Regions from separate parts of the Sphingobium sp. KKT206 genome, predicted to be linked through region 1. Evidence: riboswitches for the same ligand, from Rfam matches in the RefSeq annotation. Region 1 holds a riboswitch; the other holds the start of a gene.
The links. A riboswitch is a leader RNA that binds a small molecule or an ion and turns the genes downstream of it on or off. The one in region 1 is predicted to bind thiamine pyrophosphate.
Positions count from the first base shown of each region.

Region 2: linked by a shared signal. The riboswitch ahead of thiC (phosphomethylpyrimidine synthase ThiC) and the one ahead of ACZ2HM_RS17985 (TonB-dependent receptor) in region 1 are both predicted to bind thiamine pyrophosphate.

Region 1 covers NZ_CM145765.1:6,558-9,970, reverse strand. The annotation lists gene ACZ2HM_RS17985 (TonB-dependent receptor) at 1-1,606, opposite strand, end outside; TPP riboswitch at 1,598-1,725, opposite strand; gene ACZ2HM_RS17980 (IS30 family transposase) at 1,916-2,920, opposite strand; gene ACZ2HM_RS17975 (ThuA domain-containing protein) at 3,038-3,413, opposite strand, start outside.
Region 2 covers NZ_CM145764.1:3,026,851-3,030,263, reverse strand. The annotation lists gene thiC (phosphomethylpyrimidine synthase ThiC) at 189-2,120, opposite strand; TPP riboswitch at 2,165-2,274, opposite strand; gene ACZ2HM_RS14675 (hypothetical protein) at 2,311-2,592, shown strand; gene ACZ2HM_RS14670 (transglutaminase family protein) at 2,656-3,413, shown strand, end outside.

The DNA of each region.
Region 1 (3,413 bases):
TATTCTGGAAATTGCTGTAATCGGTGACGAAGCCCGCGATCGATCCACGCACCCGGCCATCGCTGCTCTGCGCCTTGACGCCGACCTCGACCGACTTGGTCGTCTCGCCGGGGAACACGGCTTGCCACACATCCGTCGCGCCGGGCAGGGGATTGAACCCGCCCGCCTTGAAACCAACCGCGCCGGTCACATAAGCGGTCAGGTTCGCATTGGGCCGCCACGCCAGCGAAACCTTGGGCTGCCATTTGTCAAACGTCCGCGCCCGCTGCGCCACCAGCGCGCCGCTTGTCGAGCCGACCGTATCTTCCTTGCGCCGATCGCGGTCGTAGCGCAGCGCGGCGGTCAGTTCGACCTGCGGCGCAATGTCGTAGCTCGCCTGAGCGAAGACACCGATCTGGTTCGAGCGTGTCTCCGCGCGTAACGCTTCCGCGCCGAACAGCAAAGGCCCGAAATCGTCGGTCCGGTCGCGCTCCAGCCGCTGGAAAAACAGCCCGATATGCCAACGTAGCGGGCCATCGGTCATCGACGTGAGCCGCAATTCGCTGGTCCATGCCAGAATATCAACGGGTTGAGAGATAGGCTGGATACCATCTGGGAAGAGCGGAATGCCGCCCAGCGTGATTGGCGTGTCGTTGCGGAAATCCAGTTCCTCGACAAAATCCTTATGATATTCGTCATAGCCGCCGGTCCAGCTCAAGCTCAGGGCATCGCCCAGCAGTTTCTCATAAGTCGCTTGAATGCCCCAATAATTTCGGTCCGAACGCCCCTCGAAATCGCCGAACGGATCGGTCAGCGCTTTGCCTGCAAGCCGTCCGCCATAGAGGCCGGTCACATTACCCGACGAGATATAGGCCGCGCCGCCCTCCTCGTCAGCCCAACTCGCGCGCAGCTTGAGCATTGCGGTTTCGCTCAGCGCCACTGTTGCTTTTAACCGCAGATTGCGGCTGATCTGGCCATCGACCTTCTTGTCGAGGAAGCTGTTGCGGATGAACCCCTCGCTGTTGCGATAGGAACCCGCCAATCGCACCTGCACCCGGTCGGACAGGGGCGCATTGACCACGCCATCGGCAGTCCAGCTAAGCCCGTTGCCGATCCCGACCGCTGCCTCGCCGCCCCAATCCGGGCCTGGCTCATTCGTTGCCACCGCAATCGCGCCGCCCGATGCCGAGCGCCCGAACAGCGCGCCCTGCGGTCCCTTCAATATCTCGACCCGCGCGACATCATAGGTCCGCAGGGTGAAGAGTTCGGAATCGGCCAGCGCCAAACCATCAACGATATAAGCGATAGAAGGCGACTGGCTGCGATTGGTCGATACGCCGCGTACCGATATCAAATTCGTACCTGGATCCTGATCATTGATGATGAAGATGCCCGGCGTCGCCGCGATGAAATCATCGATCGTCGTCATCTTGCGCGCGGCAATAGCGGCGGGACCATAGACGATCACCGTATCGGGCACACCGATCTCCGCTTCCTCGCGCCCCCGCGCCGTGACGATGATGCGATCCGCCTCGCTCCCTTCGGCCGCCCGCGCCGCATTGGAAAATGCGAATGCGAAGGGTAGGGTGGACAGACAGGTAAACGAGATGATGGCGTAACGACGCATAGTCCCTATTCCTCCGCCGGTATGAGCCGGATCAGGTTCGCGGGTTTGCGGACTAGGCACCCCTTGCGCCCGATCCGCGTCTCAGCCCTGACAGCGCCAGGACACCCCGTGGGTGAATATGTGCCTGCGACTATGCGCAGAATGTGCGAACGTCAAACGCTTCCGTGATTGTGAGGGGACGGATGGTTTATGCTGCGGCTAGATCCATCGAAAAGCCGCAAACGAGGCGGTTTCGATTTGAAGCGCGACATCCATGGGATGCGTAGCATTTCATCCAGGGTGGGGCGAGCCCCACCCTGGATGGCAAATCTACCGAGCGTTGAGGAGGGTGATTTGCTCTCCCAGAACGTCATGCGGGGTGCGATAGTTCAGGCACTTGCGAGGGGTGCTGTTGATGCGATCAGCAACGGCCTGGATTTCCTTATCCGATAGCAACGCCAGGTCCGTGTCAGACGGCAGGAAGCGCCGTATGCGACCGTTGCTGTTTTCCACGCTGCCCTTTTGCCAGGGTGCCGATGGCAGGCAGAAATAGCTCGTCATCGCGAGTTTCTTCTGGAGTGTCACAAAGGCAGCAAATTCCGTTCCCCGGTCAAAGGTGATGCTCTGACGCAGGGAAGGGGGCAGCATGTGCAAGTGGTGCTGGATTCCCGACATGACGCCGGCGGAATGCCGACTGGGATTGCGGGCGAGGATAGTAAACCGGCTGCGGCGCTCGACCAGCGAGGTGAGGTTGGCTTTGCCATATTCCAACCTGAAGATCATCAGGTCGCCTTCCCAATGACCAAAGCTGCTGCGATTACCGATTTCGGAAGGGCGTTTGCCAATGGTGTTGGCCAAAGGGATATGCAGACCGCGGGGCTTGCGCGCATAGCGCTGCCGTCGAGATCGACGGGCAACAGGCAGAAGGCGCCACAGGCCCTGGCTTCGTCCGTCCGGCCCATAGACGAACTGGTAGATGGTCTCGTGACAGACGGCTTCACGATTACCGCGATGGCGTCGAAGGTATCCCGCAATCTGCTCCGGCGACCAGGCTGCTGACAAGCGGTCGGCGATATAGGCGGCAAGCTCGGGCTTTCGGGCGATTTTGCCGCCACGCACCCGGCGCCTGTCCGCCATCGTTTGTGCGGCCGTTGGAAAATAGCCACGAAACACCGGCTCGTCATCGAGATGCTGATTACGTTTGAGCTCGCGATAGATGGTCGAACGATGTCGCTGCAGCGACGCTGCTATCTGATGCACGGACCGCCCGGTTGCAGCCAGTTGATAGATCTGTCGCCGCTCATCCAAACCCAGATGCTGGTAGCCGTTCATCATGTGCCTTCCTGGAAAGGGGATCAAACCCCTATAAATCCTAGGATTTCGCACTTCGATCTAGAATCCACCCGAACATCGCAAAATAATCGATAATATATATTATGTTAAAGCGCCTTTCTATTCAGGCTGACACGTCGCCCGTCGATCGCCCGCCCACCGCACCGCATTTTCCAACAACCGTACATGATGCACGTCAACGTAGGTTTCCGGGCGATGGCCAATAGCGCTGTACGACATGCGCCCTTTGCCAATACAGCGCGTCCAGGCAATGGGATGATCACCCATCGTCAACGGTTCGCCGGGCTTGTAGCTGCCTTCGTCCAACGTCGCGATGATCGTCGCCCCGGTCCCACGCGGATTGCTTTTGAAGGAATACCATTCGTCATTCATGACCCACGCCTTGGGCAGACCCTGATTGACAGGATGACTTGTATTTTCGACCACGACCCGCGCATCCTGAAATTGCGGTTCCATCGGATGCCCGGCAAAGCGC
Region 2 (3,413 bases), on a different replicon from region 1:
CCGAATCCGGGGTGTGGAAACCAGCGAATGGGACCACCACCGCGCCGATCGCCGAGGGCAATCGGATGCCTCCTTATAATGGGGCGGCGACGACATGGACGCTCATCCGTTACGCCTAGCAACAAGCCGTGAAAAAGGGGGCCGGTCGATCACCGGCCCCCTTTTGAAACTTTGTTGGCAATTGAAAATCAATCCCGCTCCCGATCCCCAGCCCCCATATACAATTCACTCCCCGTTTCCCTGAACACCTTGCTCATTTCTGCCATGCCCTGTTCGGCGGAGGCTGCGTCCAGGGGCGCGCGCGCTCCACCATTTGGCTTCGCCAAATGGTTCCCCTCCCCGTGCCGGGGAGGATTGGCGGCGATGAAGGCGTCGGCTTCCTGATTCTGCTTCGCGGCGAAATCGCGGACTTCCTGCGTGATCTTCATCGAGCAGAATTTGGGGCCGCACATCGAGCAGAAATGGGCGCTTTTCGCGCCCTCTGCGGGGAGCGTCTGGTCGTGATATTGTTCCGCCGTGTCGGGGTCGAGCGACAGGTTGAACTGGTCGCGCCAGCGGAATTCGAACCGCGCGCGGCTCAGCGCATCGTCGCGCACCTTCGCCGCCGGATGCCCCTTGGCCAGATCAGCAGCGTGGGCGGCGAGCTTGTAGGTCACCACGCCGACCTTCACGTCGTCGCGGTCGGGCAGGCCCAGATGCTCCTTGGGCGTGACATAGCAAAGCATCGCCGTGCCATACCAGCCGATCATAGCCGCGCCGATCCCTGAGGTGATATGGTCGTAGCCCGGCGCGATGTCGGTGGTGAGCGGCCCCAGCGTATAGAAAGGCGCTTCGCCGCAGGCTTCGAGCTGCTTTTCCACATTCTGCTTGATCTTGTGCATCGGCACATGGCCCGGCCCCTCGATCATCACCTGCACATCCTGTTCCCAGGCGCGCTTGGTCAGTTCGCCCAGCGTATAGAGTTCGGCAAATTGCGCCTCGTCATTGGCGTCAGCAATCGAACCGGGGCGCAGGCCATCGCCCAGCGAATAGGCGATGTCATAGGCCTTCATGATCTCGCTAATCTCGTCGAACCGCTCGTAGAGGAAGCTTTCGCGATGATGGGCGAGGCACCATTTCGCCATGATGGAGCCGCCACGCGACACGATGCCGGTGACGCGCTTGGCGGTCATCGGGATATAGGGCAGCCGCACGCCGGCATGGATGGTGAAATAGTCGACGCCCTGTTCCGCCTGCTCGATCAGCGTGTCGCGGAAAATCTCCCAGGTCAGATCCTCGGCGACGCCGCCGACCTTTTCGAGCGCCTGATAGATGGGCACGGTGCCGATCGGCACGGGCGAGTTGCGGATGATCCATTCGCGCGTGTCGTGGATGTTGCGGCCCGTGGACAGGTCCATCACCGTGTCCGCGCCCCAGCGGATCGACCAGACCAGCTTGTCGACTTCGGCGGCGACGTCGGATGCGACCGCGCTGTTGCCGATATTGGCGTTGATCTTGACCAGGAAATTGCGGCCGATCGCCATCGGTTCGGATTCGGGATGGTTGATGTTGCTGGGGATGATCGCCCGGCCGCGCGCCACTTCGTCACGGACGAATTCGGGCGTCACATAATCGGGGATTTCCGCGCCCCAATCCTGCCCGTCGCGGACATATTCGGCCAGCCGCGCCCGGCCCAGATTCTCGCGCTCCGCCACATATTCCATTTCCGGCGTGATGATGCCGCGCCGGGCATAGTGCATCTGGCTGACATTCGCGCCCGCCTTGGCACGCAACGGGCGACGCGCGCCCAGCGGAAATTGCGCGACGCCGCCGCTACGATCCGGCCCTTTCAGCCCATTATCTTCCGGCCGCACCTCCCGCGCGTCATATGCCTCCACATCGCCCCGCCCAACGATCCAGTCGTGACGCAGCGTCGGCAGGCCCGCGCGAATGTCGATCTGCGCGGTCGGATCGGTATAGGGGCCGGACGTGTCGTAAACCCGCACGGGCGCCTCGCCGCTGCCCGGCTCCAGCGTGATTTCGCGCATCGCGACCTTCAGCGGCCCGACATGGATCTTGCGCGATCCCCGGATGGGACCAGTGGTGACGCCGATTTCGGTGCGGGCGGGAACATCTGCCATTATCGTCTCTCCTTCATGGGCGAAGAGAGCGACGGCGGGCGGTGTGACGGCGCGCTGACCCTCCCTACGCCGGTGTTAGCCGGATCAGGTTCAACGGGTCGCAGCCACATAGCTGCCTCTCAACCGTCTGCGGACGGTCCCCCGGGGATGCTGGACAGGGTAATCCGTTCGCGGCATGAGTCCAGCGCTTATGTCTCATCATCCCGCCCCCGATCTGTCGACCAAGGAAGGCCGCAAGGCGTGGCGGCATGAATATCGCATGGTCGCGGTGCGCCCGCGCCGTTGGGGACTATGGCTGCTGACCGCCGGATTTCTGCTGCTGCTCGCGCCGTCGGCCTTTGGCCTGCACAGCATCATGGGCTGGTCGCCCAGCCTGATCGGCATGGCGCTGATGCTGGTGGCGACGCCGCTGCTGATCGCGGGGGCGGTGCTGCGGCGGCGCTATCGGCGCGGGCGGCTGGGCACTCCCTAGAATCTGCACGCCCCGCGCGATTGGCTGTTGCATTGCAGCAGGGGGTAGCGTTTGATCGCGACCATGCTCAAAGCCGCACTCCACCACCTCACCGCCTATCGTTATAATCGCCCGATCCGCCTGGGGCCGCAGGTCATCCGCCTGCGCCCCGCGCCGCATAGCCGGACCAAAGTCCCCAATTATGCGCTGAAGATCGAACCGGCGAACCATTTCCTGAACTGGCAGCAGGATCCGCACGGCAACTGGCTGGCGCGCGTGGTGTTTCCCGATCCGGTCGACCATTTCCGCATCCAGGTCGATCTGCTCGCGGACCTCGACATCATCAATCCGTTCGATTTCTTCGTCGAGCCTTATGCGGAGACTTACCCCTTCGCCTATGACGATCAGCTGAAGACCGACCTCGCCGCCTATTTCGACATCGAACCGCAAGGGCCGATGTTCGACGCGATGGTGGCGCAATATGATGGATTTCAAAGCCGGACGGTCGATTTCCTGGTCGAGGTGAACCGCCGCCTGCAACAGCAGGTCGGCTATGTCATTCGCATGGAAGCGGGCGTGCAGACGCCGGAAGAGACGCTGGAGATCGGCACGGGATCGTGCCGCGATTCGGCCTGGCTGCTGGTGCAATTGCTGCGCCGGCTGGGCTTTGCCGCGCGTTTCGTGTCGGGCTATTCGATCCAGCTGGTCGCCGATGTCGAGCCGATCGAAGGGCCGAAGGGCGTGACGCAGGACGTCGTCGACCTCCATGCCTGGGCGGAGGCCTATGTGCCCGGCGCAGGCTGGGTGGCGCTGGACGCGACCAGCGGCATGTTCGCGGGCGA